One region of the Mixta intestinalis genome, then DNA from elsewhere that is predicted to be linked to it. Evidence: predicted binding sites of a transcription regulator. Region 1 holds the regulator's gene; the other holds the start of a gene.

Region 1 (7,454 bases):
CCGGGCTGTGTGTCGGTATGGTGCCCGGTCATTTTGCCGCGCCGCCGTTGGCATCAGGCCTGCTAAAAGAGATCTCGCTGCCCGATCCTTTTCCAGACAGCCACTGCTGCGTCAGCTGGGCAGAACAAAGCGGCTCGCCCGCGCTGCGCTGGCTGCTGGATTATTTAGGGGATACCGAGACGTTAAATCGGGAGTGGTTGCGGGAAGAGCAGGTTGCTCAGGAGAAGGTGCTCTCCTGAGCAGGAACAATTAACGGCGATAGTCGCGGAACGGACCGTCGATAACCGAGCGACGCTCGATCAGCGTAGGATGCACTTCAATGGTGTGCGATACCTCGCGTTTGTTGACGATACGATCTAACAGCATATCGAAGGCGGCCTCGCCCAGCTGCTCTTTTGGCTGATGCACGGTAGTCAGCGCTGGCGTGAAATAGCGGGCGTTGCGTACGTTATCGTAGCCGATGACCGAGATATCCTGCGGTACGCGCAGGCCCATCTCATCTGCTGCGCAAATGGCGCCCATCGCCATAATATCGCCGCCGCAGAATACTGCGGTGGGACGCTGCTTTTGCGCCAGAATCTGCTGCATGGCGCGATAGCCCGATTCCGGTTCGAAGTCGCCCTGTACGATCCATTCATCGCGTACGGTAACGCTGGCTTCGTTCATCGCCTTCATAAACCCGGCCAGTCGTCCGCCGCCGGTGTTGCGCTCCATCTGTCCGGGAATAACGCCGATGTCGCGATGGCCACGCTCGATCAGATAGCGCCCGGCGATATAGCCGCCTTCAAAGGCGTTATCCAGCACGGTATCGGTAAAATCACCGCGTGATTCGCCCCAGTCCATGACTACCATCGGAATGTTGCGGTTCTCCTCAAGCATTTTTAACAGCGCTTCAGGGTATTCAGAGCACATAACCAGCAAACCATCCACGCGCTTTTGCGCCATCATCGACAGGTAAGCCTGCTGTTTTTGCAAATCGTTATGGGCGTTGCCCAAAATCAGGGTATAGCCCTGTGCGAAACAGCGCGTCTCTATGGTCTCAATAATTTCAGCAAAATAGGGCGCTTCGCTGGAGGTCGCCAGCAGGCCAATCGACTTGGTGTGGTTAACTTTCAGGCTGCGCGCTACCGCGCTTGGTGAATAGTGTAGTTCCTTGATTGCTGCCCACACTGCTTCACGGGTATCTTCCGCGACAAAACGGGTCTTATTGATGACGTGTGATACCGTCGTGGTAGAAACGCCGGCACGCTTCGCGACATCTTTGATTGTTGCCATTAAAAAATAACTCCTGCGCCTATCATAACAGGTTGATAAGCCTGATGTTAAACGTTTGCGTCCCCATAGCGTAATTCAGCGTACCTGGCGATTGTCGTTATGCTGGCTGAGGTACGTCTGGCGGGCGGGACGTCTTTATAAAAAGGGACTAACAGCGGCAGTTGACCGCTGTTGCGCAACGCAAAGCGGGGATTCTACCAAGCTGGCGCAAAGAAAACGAGATTTTTACCGACGAGTATGGGAAAATCAATCCCTCATTTTTTTTGTGGTTAATAAGGGAGGGCGGATTGAGCACGGATTTGAAGCTGGCATTATGTACCGCCGCCGCAGCGCTGTCGTTGATTCTTGCGTTCAGCCTCACTGCTGCAACGCATTAGGGAAAAGCCTCAGTAATAAAAAAAGCCTGTCATCAGACAGGCTTTTTTTATTGCGCAACTGCTTAGCGAACGGTTCTGGGCGTCATCACCCGGCGTGCGCCAACATAATGCCGCTGCCAGTAATCATCGCTCAGCTGGCTAATCTGAATATCTTTACCGGTACGCGGTGACTGAATAAAGCGCCCGTTACCGAGATAAACACCAACGTGATCGGCAGCGCCGCGGTTAGTAATGCGGAAAAAGACCAGGTCGCCTTTTTCCAGCGCCCCACGGCTTACCGGAGCAGCATCGCGCAGGTGATACATCTCATTGGCGGTGCGGGGAATCTTAAATTTCAACACGTCTTTATAGGCATACCAGACCAGACCGCTACAGTCGAAGCCGGTATGCGGCGAGGAACCGCCCCAGAGGTAAGGTTTACCCAGCTGATTCATCAGCTTATTCATTGCCGTTTCACGCGCCCGTTGATAACGCTCACGGTGCGCTCTGGTCAATACCAGCGGCCCGTGGGTCGCGTCAGTGAATTCAACTTCATCATGATGCAGTTCACCACGGTGATGTCCATAGCGCAACTTAGCCGTTTTGATACTGCTCATTTTTGCGCTGCCGCTTTTGGCAGCGGTGACAGTAGCCGCGTGGTGACCTACCTTTGTCAGCCTGGCACTGCCGTTTTTCACCGGCTTGCTTTTCTTATTCAGCTTGCTTTTTTCAGCCGTCGTCAGGCGGGATTTTTTGCTGGTGGTTTTTACCGGGCGACGTTTGCGCCGTTCATCTTCACGGGCGCTCTTTTTATCAATTTTATGCTGGCTGGCCTTAACCGGTGCCTGTGGAGAAGCCTGCGCAACGTTAAAAAACAGTTGAGCAAAGGCCAGCATAAAAAGCGCAATCAGTAAACGCATGGCGTAGCTACAATAAAGGCGCGATAAGCGCGCAAAGTTAAACATATTTCTGTCGTAACGACAGACCCCTGAAGGCCAATTCTAATCTAACTTTTTCTGAAAAGGTAAAGCTTTTGCAGTAGATTAAACTTTAATTGCATTAAGATGTAAAAATAAGCGGAAACAGGCGCTTATCCCAACGAAATTATTACCAGTTATTAATTAGTTTCCATTTTAGCGAAGTGACAGCAGCGTCGATTTTCTGTGCAATTTTTATTGGTTTCCCTGCCAGTATTAACCTTACAGAAAATGTCGTTTTCAGTGACCCGTTACAGTCGCTACAATCATCTGACACGAAGCAAGCTATTTAAGGAAGGCAATTATGAGTACTGTTGAAAAAATTCAGCGCCAGATCGCAGAAAACCCGATCCTGCTGTACATGAAAGGTTCGCCAAAGCTGCCAAGCTGTGGTTTTTCTGCTCAGACGGTTCAGGCTCTCTCTGCCTGTGGCGAACGCTTCGCCTATGTGGATATCCTGCAAAATCCTGATATTCGCGCAGAGCTGCCGAAATATGCTAACTGGCCGACCTTCCCTCAGCTGTGGGTAGACGGCGAGCTGGTTGGCGGTTGTGATATCGTCATTGAGATGTTTCAGCGCGGCGAACTGCAAACGCTGATTAAAGAAACCGCCGAGAAGTATAAAGAAGCAGAATAAGCTTCAGCGCAGCATAATTAGCAAGGGGCACCCGGAGTGGTGCCCTTTTTTATTGCCTGATACGAACTATTTTTCCGCCGTCAGCATATTCTCGACAGACATGTCTTCTTCTACCGGCAGCGGTGGCCAGCCGCCCAGCCGTTTCCAGCGGTTTACCAGTTCGCAAAAAAGCTCGGTGGTGCGCTCGGTATCATACAGCGCGGAGTGCGCCTGGCTGGCGTCAAAGGCGATACCGGCTGCCTTGCAGGCTTTTGCCAACACCGTCTGACCAACCACCAGGCCGCTAAGCGCAGCGGTATCAAAGGTGGCAAACGGATGAAAAGGGTTACGCTTCAGGCCAACGCGCTCGGCGGCCGCCATCATAAAGCTGTGATCGAAATTGGCATTATGGGCCACCATAATGGCGCGATTGCAGCCGCAATCTTTCAGGCCTTTACGAACCTGCTTGAATATTTCGTGCAGCGCATCATATTCACTGACGGCACCGCGCAGCGGGTTATGGGGATCGATGCCGTTGAACGCCAGCGCTTCGGGTTGTAAAACCGCGCCTTCAAAAGGCTCGACGTGAAAATGCAGCGTCTGGTCACGCTGTAGCCAGCCGTCGGCATCCATCTTCAGCGTGATAGCGGCGATTTCCAGCAGCGCATCGGTTTTAGCATTAAACCCGGCGGTTTCCACATCAATAACTACCGGATAAAATCCGCGAAAGCGGTCAGATAACGCATTCAGTTGTTTCGATTCAGACATCAGCATCTCATTGGCGAAAAATTGCAGCGCGTATTATGGCAAATTTCGCCGCAGCTTGCAGCAGCCGGAAAAAGAAGGGCGTCCGCAGACGCCCTGAAAACTTACTGGCCGAGCCCCTGTCCCGCCTGTTTATTTTCAATCAGTTCGATTTTGTAACCGTCCGGATCTTCCACGAAGGCGATAATGGTACTGCCGCCTTTGACCGGGCCCGCTTCACGGGTTACGTTGCCGCCAGCCTGACGAATTTTTTCGCAGGTTGCCGCAACATCATCCACGCCCAGCGCGATGTGGCCGTAAGCGTTGCCCAGATCGTATTTTTCCACGCCCCAGTTGTAGGTCAGTTCAATAACCGCGCCTTCGCTTTCATCGCTGTAGCCAACGAACGCCAGACTGTATTTATACTCCTGATTTTCGCTTTCACGCAGCAGGCGCATGCCCAGTACACGCGTATAAAAATCGAGGGAGCGCTGCATATCGCCAACGCGCAGCATGGTATGAAGTAAGCGCATAGTTTTCTCCTGAAAAAAGAGTGTCATCATCCGATAACGGTCAAAAAAGCGTAGTACAAACGTGCGATTCAGGGGACGGAACTGGGAGGACAAAGAAATAGACCAGTCGTCTTGAAGCGCACGTTTTTTAATTTAGCTGGACGGCAACAGCTGTAAAATTGCCGCCAGCGCATGGGTTAACGCGCTGCCGTCACGACGTATCTTGCTCTGTAAACTGGCACCCAGCCAGAGCGAGTAGAGCGTCTGGGCCATCACATCTGGATCAAGGCTGAACGGTAATGCGCGCTGAGCTGCCGCGTTGCGTAATACCGATGCCAGAATCGCCGTTTGTGCGGCTGCGCCGCGTTCCAGCGCCAGCCGCATCTCTTCAGAGAGATCGCACACTTCCGCCGAAATTTTTACTGCCAGACAATTTTCTATGTGACCGGTTTCGCGAAAGCGCTGCTCGGCCTGTTGATAATAGCGCAGTAAACGTTCCCGTGGCGTATCCTGATGGCTGGCGAACCAGCCGGACATATCCTGTTGCAGAGCGCTGAAATAGCGTTCAAGCATCGCCACGCCAAAGGCTTCTTTCGAGCGAAAATAGTGGTAAAACGATCCCTTCGGCACGCCAGCCCGGCTGAGCAGTTCGCTCAGGCCCATGCCGGTAAAACCGCGCTGTAAACAAAGCTGCTCGCCGATAGCGAGCAGATGTTCACGGGTATCTTGTCGGGTCGTTTTACTCATAGCGTTCAGAGTAATAGACCAGTTGGTCTAATGCAACCCTACTGCGTCTGACAGTTTTTCAACAGATCGCGTCCCGGCTGATAGAGAGCGGTTTGAATATTCATCATCCCCAGCAGCGTATGGAACACGTTGTCCTGCGATATCTCATCCTGTTGGGCATGCTGGCGCAGACATTTTTCGTTGATGCCAAAAGTACGGGCATAGTCGGCGGAGAGCCACATCAGGAACGGTATGTGGGTCTGCTGACTGGGCGCGAACAGATAAGGCGCGCCATGCAGATACATCCCATGTTCACCCAGCGATTCACCATGATCGGACAGGTAGATTAGCGCAACGTTAAACCGGCTCTGATAGCTTTTCAGTAAATCGATGGTATCGCTCAGCATCGAATCGGTATAAAGCAGCGTATTATCATAGGTATTCACCAGCGCCTGATGATCGCAGTCCTGAATCTGTTTGCTGTCACAGGTGGGGGTAAACTGGCGCATTTCCGGCGGATAGCGCAGGTAGTAGGCGGGGCCGTGGCTGCCCATCTGATGCAGTACCACTACCGTGTCGTTATTGACGCCATTAATGTAATTCGCCAGGCGGTGCAGCAGAACTTTATCCAGGCAGTAATCGCTTTGGCAGAGCGACTTCAGCTTCCACAGGGTCATATCCGTGTGGGGGATACGATCGCAGACCCCTTTACAGCCGCCATCGTTTTCTCGCCACATCACATTGACGCCAGCGTGCGCCAGTACATCCATCAATCCTTCCTGATGGCGCGCCAGGTTCGCATCATAATCAGCGCGCGGCATGCCGGAAAACATGCAGGGTACGGAGACAGCCGTTTCGGTACCGCATGAGGTGGCGTGCGGATAGTAGATGACGTTTTGCTGTTTCAGCCTGGGATTTGTTTCACGCTCGTAGCCACCAAGCGAGAAATTCTCCGCCCGTGCCGTTTCGCCCACCACAAATATCACCAGCGTTTTTTTCTGTGCGGCCTGAATCAATGGGCCTTTATGGGCGTCCTGACCGATACGTACCAGCGCCTTATTGCCCTGTAGCCAGCGGTTGTCAACGTAGTGAATGGCACCGCTTATCACGTTCGGTGGCGTGACCATTTTCACCAGCCCCTTATTATTGCGAAACAGCGAGGCGTAATCTTTATACATCAACACCGCGATCAGCAGGATCAGCAATGCCGAGCCGATGCACCAAAGCGCGCGCATCGCCAGCGCAAACCACCAGGGATGCGGCTGACGTATACGAATCAGCACGATAACAACTGAGGGCAGCACGCCCATCAGCAGCATCCAGATAATATATCTGGGGCTCAGCAGAGCAGTGGCTTCCTGCAAATCCGTCTCGAAAACGTTCTGCACCATATTGGTATCGATAACCGTACCGAAGCTGTACATAAAATAGTTAGCCGCTGCACCGCACAGCAGCAAAATAATTAACAGCGGCTTACCTATCCACGGCAAAATCAGCAAATTAAAAATCAGCATAAAGGCGCAAAATAGTACCAGCGGAACAGAAGCGATAAACAGGTAATCCTGTAGCTGATCCAGCGGTGTCCTTTCAGCCGCGCGGATAATAAACATACCGTTAAGGATGAAAGTGAAAAACAGGGCGCAGATAGCCAGAAACAGGGATTCACTACAGCGAAACGTTTTTAGTTGCAGCATAATTAAATTTAACTAAAGAATTTGTCTTCAGCTTAGCGGATAAAAATTAATAAAACCTTAACGGATGCAGACATGCGATCTTCAGACATCTGGCGCTACCTAAAACGGTGAATTAGCCGCGCTGGCAGACACTTTTGCTACGGTTAGCTTGCACTTCAGGCTGAAGCTGGCTTCAATGAAAGATGCGGTTAAACAGGAGGCAATGTGGCGGAGCAGCTTGAATTTTTCCCGGTGCCAAGCCCGTGCCGTGGCATCTGTCAGTCAGACGAGCGCGGCTATTGCCGTGGCTGTATGCGTAGCCGCGACGAGCGCTTTAACTGGATGAAATATAGCGATGCGCGTAAGCGTGAAGTATTGCGGCTTTGTCGTCAGCGTTATTTGCGTTTGCACCGTGCGGATAAAGCATCTGAATCGGCGGAAGCGCCGCAGCAGCCTTCACTTTTTTAACGCCGGACGGTCGTTAGCGTGGATGAGCGTCTATCGTGTCGTAAAGAAACGCAAAAACGCTGGCATACAGCGGCTGAAAAGGCCGTTTCTGTCCATGCTGTAAGAGG
Region 2 (7,454 bases), 1.9 Mb from region 1:
CCATTTCCGCTTTCAGCAGGCCATACAATGCTTCAGCATCACGTAGCTGTTTGCGGTTCGCCTGTTGAGTCAGGCTGTTGATAATGCGCTGTGTGGTTTCAACACCCACATCGGCAATCAGCAGCTGCTCTTCCAGCTCTTCAAACAGTTCATCGTCGATCTTTTTACCGCGGAACAGGCTGACAAAGCCGGAGCCAAGATTCTGGCGCGTTTTTACCAGACTGCGCTTCAGGCGAGCAAAGAAACCCTCTTTGGTCGGGCGTTCCTGCTCAACGGGCGCAGCGACTGGCGTTACCGCTTCTTCTGGCGCTTCTTCCGCTAACGCCAGCGCGGTCAGCTCATCATCAGAAAGCGGCGCTTCTTCTTCCAGCACGGCATCTGGCTGATGCGTATCGGAAAGCGCGACGGCAACGGCAACTTCAGCAGCGATAACCGCATCTTTCTCATCAGCTTTAGCTGACTCGCTCTCTTCTTCAACCGGCGCTATGGCTTCCGCTGGCGCAATCTCTTCCGGCAGAATTTCTTCTTCAACCGGCGCTACGGCTTCCGCTGGCGCACTCTCTTCCGGCAGAATTTCTTCTTCAATCGGCGTGGAACGCGCTTCTTCCTGACGCGCCACCTCTTCCGTTGTCGCAACAATCTCTTCAGCAAGCTGCCCGGCGGATACCGGCGTCGCGGTGGACGCATCGCTTTCCGCAGCGGCTTCCGTTTGCTCCGTTAACGTCTCTTTTTGTTCTTCTGGCTGCGCAGGCGTTTCTTCACGACCGAACCCCAGCCAGGAAAAAAAGCCACGCTTTTTCTCTTTTGCCATTGTGTGACTACACTCCTCGATGGCTTTCATCCGGGCATCTGTCGCGCCGGGCTGAAAAAATAACCTGATAAAGAATTCATTAGTCTAACACTTTCCAGCCAGCGCAACACCAGCACCCTTTTTAACGTTTCCTCAACCGCTTTCGCCCGTTAAACTACGCAACAAATTATGACGAGTTGTGAGCAGCATGAATAAAAAACCCCGCAGCGCCGCCGGTCAAATCCGCATTATCGGCGGCCAGTGGCGTGGACGAAAACTGCCGGTGCCGGACAGTGCCGGACTACGTCCAACGACCGATCGCGTTCGTGAAACGTTATTTAACTGGCTGGCACCTGAAATCCAGCAGGCGCGCTGTCTCGACTGCTTCGCTGGCAGCGGTGCGCTCGGCCTTGAGGCGCTCTCGCGCTACGCCGCATCAGCGACCATGCTGGAACTGGAAAAACCTGTTGCGCAGCAGTTAATGCGGAATCTGCAAACCCTGAAAGCCAGCAATGCGCAGGTAATTCAGACCAACACTCTGAACTGGCTGGCGCAGCAGGGCGATGCTTATCAGATAGTGTTTATCGATCCGCCCTTTCGTAAGGGCCTGTTGGATGAAACGCTACGCCTGCTGGAGAGCAACGGCTGGCTGGCTGACGACGCGCTGATTTATGTCGAAAGCGAAGTAGAAAACGGCACGCCGCCGGTACCGGTTAACTGGCAGCTACACCGCGAAAAAGTGGCGGGCCAGGTGGCATACCGTTTATATCGCCGCACAGGCACAGCACAGGAGCAGAAAGATGTGGCTTAATCTGGGGCGTTTGATGATGGTGTTCGTATGGGCCTTTCTGTTACTGAATCTGGTACAGCCTTTTCCGAAACCGCTGAAATATTTTGTCGATGTTGCGCTGATCTTTATGGTGATTATGCACGGCCTGCAGCTGGTACTGCTACGGGCGACGCAGCCGAAGGATAGCGCGAAGCTGAGCCGCCTCACGCAGATTAAGATCTTTTTCTTCGGCGTCTTTGAACTGCTGGCCTGGCAGAAAAAGCACTATCCAAAACAGTAACGCCTTAAGGTTTTTGCGGCGTAAAAGAGATAAAGCGGGTGCCCTGCACCTTCAGCTCGCCTTTTACGCCTTTATCCATCTGCTGCCAGGCGGCCGGCGACACTTTTAGTGTGATCTCTGCGGCACCGTTAAGCGGCTGAAACCGCGCCTCATAGCGCATCTCTTCTCCGGCAATCACCTCGCGCTGGCGTGAACGCCGATCCGATACCGGCATGTCGCGCTTATCTTTAACCTCTACCGTCAGCGAGCGCACCGGCGACGCGTCGTTTTGCGCCGTCTCGCGTCGCTGCTTAATAAACTGACGTGAGGCCAGCACAGCAATAATGGCTAACACAATTAAAAAAATTAGTGGGGGCTTACTCATTCTGCCAACAGGCTCCGTTTCCGCTCTTTTCCTGTGCACCAAGGATACAACCAGCATGCTGCCGTTGTCACATTGCCCTCCGCTAACCTAAACTCAGTGCAGGATTGCTAATAAAATAGCGGTGTTAGTTAACGCGGTGGCTGTGCTGCAAATACTGGCAACGCCCCTTTTCCAAAAAGGACAACTCCATGATTTGGTCGTTTCTTGCAGTACTTTTTTCCGGCTGGCTGTATGTCGATGCGACTTATCGCGGCCCGCAGTGGCAACGCTGGCTGTTTAAGCCCGTTACCCTGCTGTTGCTGCTGGCGTGGGCCTGGCAGGCACCGACGCTGAATCCCAGCGACTATCTCATCCTGCTGGGACTGCTGGCGACGATGGCGGGCGATGTGCTGACGCTGCTGCCGCGCCAGCGCATGATGTATGCCCTCGGCGCGTTCTTCCTGGCCCATCTGCTTTACACCATCGATTTCGCCAGCCATATGACGATGAGTTTTTTCTGGCCCATTCCATTAACCATGCTGATTATTGGCATCGTCTGGATAGCGATTATCTGGTCGCGGCTGGAGGAGTTGCGCTGGCCGGTCTGCACCTTTATCGGTATGACGCTGGTTATGAACTGGCTGGCCGCCGAGCTCTATTACTTCCGCCCAACCGACTACAGCTTCTCACTGGTTGTGGGTGCAACGCTGCTGACGCTGGCGAATCTGGTCTGGTTTATCAGCCACTTCCGCAAGCGTTTTACGGCGGATAATGCAATTGTCGCCGCCTGCTATTTTGCCGGGCATTTTATGATTGCCCGCTCGCTCTGGCTCTTTTAAGGCTCAGGCCACGCCCTTGCGCAGCAGATAGCGGTAGGGCTTTTCATCGATCGCCTGTGCCACCAGCGTGTGCTCCATAAAACGGCAGAAGCCGGGAATATCGCGCGTGGTGGCCGGATCGTCAGCAATAATCAGTAACGTTTCCCCTTCCTGCATGTGGCGCACCGCTTTGCGCACCATCATCACCGGCTCAGGACAGCGCAGGCCCAGCGCATCCAGGGTTTGATCGGGATTGGCAAATAGATCGCTCATAATTGTCTCAACGGCAGCGGTTCAGGGACTCTATTTTACCCCTGACGGTCAATGGCGCAAGCTGCCCCCCGCCAGGTTAACGTTTGCGTGAAAACTAACCGTTGCAAACAGAGGATAACGCGGTAAGATGCGCCCGCGATAAGACTTTTACCCCAATTATCGTGACAAAAAGCTTTGCTGCCCGCTAACCGTTAGCGCTTAAGCCAGGCTCTGAATAAAGACTGGGTTCCCTCACCCCAACGTAAAAAAGGTACATTATGATCGCTTTGACGCCGCGCCAGCGGAAGCATGCGCTTATCTGGCTCTCTTTGTTTCACCTGCTGATCATCACCTCCAGCAACTATCTGGTACAGCTCCCGATTACTCTGTTTGGTTTCCATACCACCTGGGGCGCTTTTAGCTTTCCGTTTATCTTTCTGGCAACCGATCTCACCGTCCGTATTTTTGGTGCTCCGCTGGCCCGCCGCATTATTTTGGCGGTGATGATGCCCGCGCTGATTATTTCTTACATCATCTCCGCGCTGTTTTATAACGGTGCGTGGCAGGGAATTGAGGCGTTACAACAGCTGAACCTGTTTGTCGCACGCATCGCCTGCGCCAGCTTTATGGCTTACGCGCTGGGTCAGATTCTGGATGTGCATGTCTTTAACCGCCTGCGCCAGCTGCCACAATGGTGGATCGCGCCCGGCTGCGCCATGTTTTTAGGCAATATCAGCGATACGCTGGCCTTTTTCTTTATCGCCTTTTATAAGAGTCCCGATGCGTTTATGGCCCAGCACTGGGTTGAGATCGCGCTGGTAGACTACAGTTTCAAGGTTCTGATCTGCATGATTTTCTTCCTGCCTGCTTACGGCGTACTGCTGAATGCGGCACTGAAGCGTCTGGCAGAGCGTTCACAGCAGCCCGACTATCATTTCAGCTAAACGGCAATAGCGACAATGCGCCAGCGCGTCTAAGATCGTGACTTACGATTGGTTGCTTTTACGCGCTGATTCAGTTTGTATTTGAGTTCTGTATGGTCAGGCAAATAGAGAAAAGGGAACCTGATGCGTCAACTTACGAAATATCTTGGAATAGGTTTACTGGTGGTCGGTCTTGCCGCCTGCGATCAACAATCCGATAAAGCCGCGGCGGATGATAATGGCACCAGCGCCAGTACTTCAGTGCAGACGGTAACCTTAATGGATGGCAAGCTCAGCTTTAATCTGCCTGCGGGTATGTCTGATAAGAGCGGCAAGGTTGGCACCCAGGCGAACAATATGCATGTCTACGCCGATGAAAGCGGGCAGCGCGCGATTATTGTTATTGAAGGTGATGATACGGATGAAGGGCTGGACGTGCTGTCTCAGCGCCTGGAACGGCAGCAGCGCAACCGCGATCCACAGCTACAGGTGGTGACTAACAAGGCAATTACGCTGAAAGGTCAACCAGCACAGCAGCTGGATACGGTCATCTCTGCCAATAATCAGTCCGCGTGGTCTTCGGTAGTGCTGGCTAAGGCAGAAAAAAAACTGGTGACGCTACAAATTACGCTGCCAGCGGATAACCAACAGCAGGCACAAACCGCCGCTGAGAACATCATTAACAGCATTACGCTGAAATAAGCGCCTCGTTTTCGACAGTAATAACGCCGCCAGTCATGGCGGCGTCAGCCTTTAACAAAGGCGCTCGTCTTAGCTCAAAAGCAGACGCAAAAATCGACATTCCTGCCTGCCGAACCCTCTTCTGTCAGGTCAGCGGTTTAAATTCCAGCCGTTTCACGAATATATTTGCGTGCTTTTACCGCATATTCAAAGGGATTTGCCAGCGCCGGATCCTGTTCAGCTTCAACCACCATCCAGCCGCGATAGCCCGCCTCGTCCAACAGTTTAAATACCGGTTTAAAATCGATCACGCCGTCGCCAGGTACGGTAAAAGTGCCGCGTTTTACGCCATCCAGGAAAGAGAGTTTTTGCTGACGCACGGTAGCCACCACCTCATCACGCACATCTTTCAGATGAACGTGGTTGATGCGCGGCAGATATTTTTCCAGCACCGCCAGCATCGCCTGTTGACTGTTCTCTGAATAATAGATGTGACCGGTATCGTACAGCAGGTAGACATCATCGTTGGTCAGGGTCATAAAGCGGTCAATTTCCGCAGGCGTCTGGATGCCGGTGCCCATATGATGATGCAGACAAACCTGCATACCTTTCTGCGCCGCAATTTTCGCCAGTTCGTTATAGCCTTCTGCCGTTAAACGCCACTCTTCATCGGTAAAGATCGGTTTCCGATCGAAAATTGCCAGCGAGGTGCCCTGAATACTCTTGCTCTGCTCAGAACAGCCAATCACCTTTGCGCCCATAGCATGCAGGAAGTTCATATGATTGACGAACTCATCGATGGTTTTGGCCTTTTCGCCGTTGGCGAAGAAAGTGCTAAACCAGGCGTTGCAGATCTGGATGCCGCGAATTTCCAGCATTGGCTTCAATACTGCCGGATCGCGCGGATACTTGCTGCCTACTTCACTCCCGCTGAAGCCCGCCAGCGCCATTTCGCTTACGGTCTGCTGAAAGGTGTTTTCCTTGCCCAGATCGGGCATATCGTCGTTGGTCCAGCCTATCGGCGCAATCGCCAGCTTCACGTAATCTTTATTCATGGTGAACTCTCTGTTCAGTACGGCGGCAGCGCGCCGCCATGCGCAAAGGCTCCAGCCAGCGGAGCCAGCCCTTTTATTTTCCCAGCAGCTCGCGTTCGATCATTTCGCGCGTCTCTACCGCCTGATACTTCATTTTTTCCGGGTAGCCAAACAGCGCCGAGGCAATAATCGCATCGCCACCCACTTTGTAAGTGCGGTTAGCAAAATCCATTTCACGCAGGGTCTTAAACAGGGTGGTGAAATCCACTTCCCCTTCTCCAACGCCGACATGCTGATGAACAGCGGCATCTACGCCCGGTGGATTGACGATATAGCGGCAGTGTTTGGTATGATTCATGGTATCGGCGATCAGCACGTGCGACAGATCCTCGCCCACGTACTCCAGCATGCTTTTCACATCGCCTTTGCCTTTGTCATAAAAGAAGGTGTGCGGCACGCTATAGACATATTTCACGTTTTCACTGCGGAAAGACTTCACGATATCGGCGGTTTCGTTATTCAGTTCGCAGAAATCCCAGGGATGAGACTGAATTTCGATGCGAATCCCCTCACGCTCTACGATCGGCAGCAGCTCCTCCATTGAACGGTAGAACATCTCCTCGCAGATCTCCGGCTCGTTCGGGTTACCGGAAAGCTCGGTGTTAATGACCTGCACACCCATTTCCACCGCAATTTCAATCATGCGTTTCCAGTTCTTCACCGCTGCCTGGCGGCGTAGCTCATCCGGGCCTGACCAGCGGTAAACCACGATAAAGGAGGAAATTTCCACGCCGGTTGCTTTCAGCGCGTTTTTATACTCCGTCATGATCTCCCGGCCAGCTTTCGGGTGCTTATAGAAGGGGTTAATCTGCGGGTGCGGCGACTGTTCAATGTACTTATAGCCCCAGTCAGCGACCTGATGAACCATCTTCGTGATGCCTAAATCTCTGATGACATCCACATCGAAAGCGATCTTCATAACGTTCTCCCTGATTGCTCAGTGCAAGGTGCGCGCTCCTCCCGCCTGCACGGGAGGAGGACGGGAATTAAGCTTTATCGTAGAAAGCCGGACGCGGCGGCAGCTCAACCTGCTCAATCGCGCCGCTGTTCTGCGCTTTCAGGCAGGCATCGGCAGCAACCGAAGCGGCATAGCCATCCCAGGCTGACGGGCCGGTCAGCGAGCCTTTGCTTACGTCATTGATAAAGGCCTGTAGCTCAACGTCATACGCATCGATAAAGCGATCTTTCCAGTCGGTAAGGATGGAGGTAGAAAGCTGCGCGCTGCGGCGCATCTGCACCGCTGAAGGTTCCGGCAGCCTGGCTACCCCTTCCTCACCAACGACTTCACACTGGATGTCATAGCCGTAGGCACAGTTAACAAAGATTTCCACATCAATGCGGATACCCTTCTGCGTTTCAAACAGTACGATCTGCGGATCTTTCAGGCGGGAATGGCTTTTCGACGTGACGCGCGGGAACACCACCTGTACGGTTTTATAATCGTCATTGGTCAGCCAGCGCAGCACGTCCAGCTCATGGATCA

The links. Region 1 encodes PurR, which represses purine synthesis genes. Its sites were predicted from a motif close to CANGCAAACGTTTGCNTG; they were not measured.
Region 2: the regulator PurR is predicted to act here: its motif matches at 3,367-3,384, upstream of tusA (sulfurtransferase TusA).

Annotation. Positions count from the first base shown of each region.
Region 1 covers NZ_CP028271.1:1,250,076-1,257,529, forward strand. Annotated here, with positions in the region: gene punR (DNA-binding transcriptional activator PunR) at 1-239, shown strand, start outside; gene purR (HTH-type transcriptional repressor PurR) at 250-1,275, opposite strand; gene cydH (cytochrome bd-I oxidase subunit CydH) at 1,575-1,652, shown strand; gene C7M51_RS05920 (C40 family peptidase) at 1,715-2,551, opposite strand; gene C7M51_RS05925 (Grx4 family monothiol glutaredoxin) at 2,910-3,245, shown strand; gene rnt (ribonuclease T) at 3,312-3,992, opposite strand; gene gloA (lactoylglutathione lyase) at 4,094-4,501, opposite strand; gene C7M51_RS05940 (TetR/AcrR family transcriptional regulator) at 4,634-5,227, opposite strand; gene eptA (phosphoethanolamine transferase EptA) at 5,266-6,900, opposite strand; gene C7M51_RS05950 (DUF1289 domain-containing protein) at 7,105-7,347, shown strand.
Region 2 covers NZ_CP028271.1:4,080,370-4,087,823, reverse strand. Annotated here, with positions in the region: gene ftsY (signal recognition particle-docking protein FtsY) at 1-811, opposite strand, end outside; gene rsmD (16S rRNA (guanine(966)-N(2))-methyltransferase) at 999-1,601, shown strand; gene C7M51_RS18885 (DUF1145 family protein) at 1,591-1,860, shown strand; gene C7M51_RS18880 (DUF2500 domain-containing protein) at 1,865-2,224, opposite strand; gene C7M51_RS18875 (lysoplasmalogenase) at 2,413-3,042, shown strand; gene tusA (sulfurtransferase TusA) at 3,046-3,294, opposite strand; gene C7M51_RS18865 (7-cyano-7-deazaguanine/7-aminomethyl-7-deazaguanine transporter) at 3,552-4,217, shown strand; gene C7M51_RS18860 (DcrB family lipoprotein) at 4,341-4,898, shown strand; gene iolE (myo-inosose-2 dehydratase) at 5,036-5,932, opposite strand; gene C7M51_RS18850 (sugar phosphate isomerase/epimerase family protein) at 6,006-6,890, opposite strand; gene iolG (bifunctional inositol 2-dehydrogenase/D-chiro-inositol 1-dehydrogenase) at 6,958-7,454, opposite strand, start outside.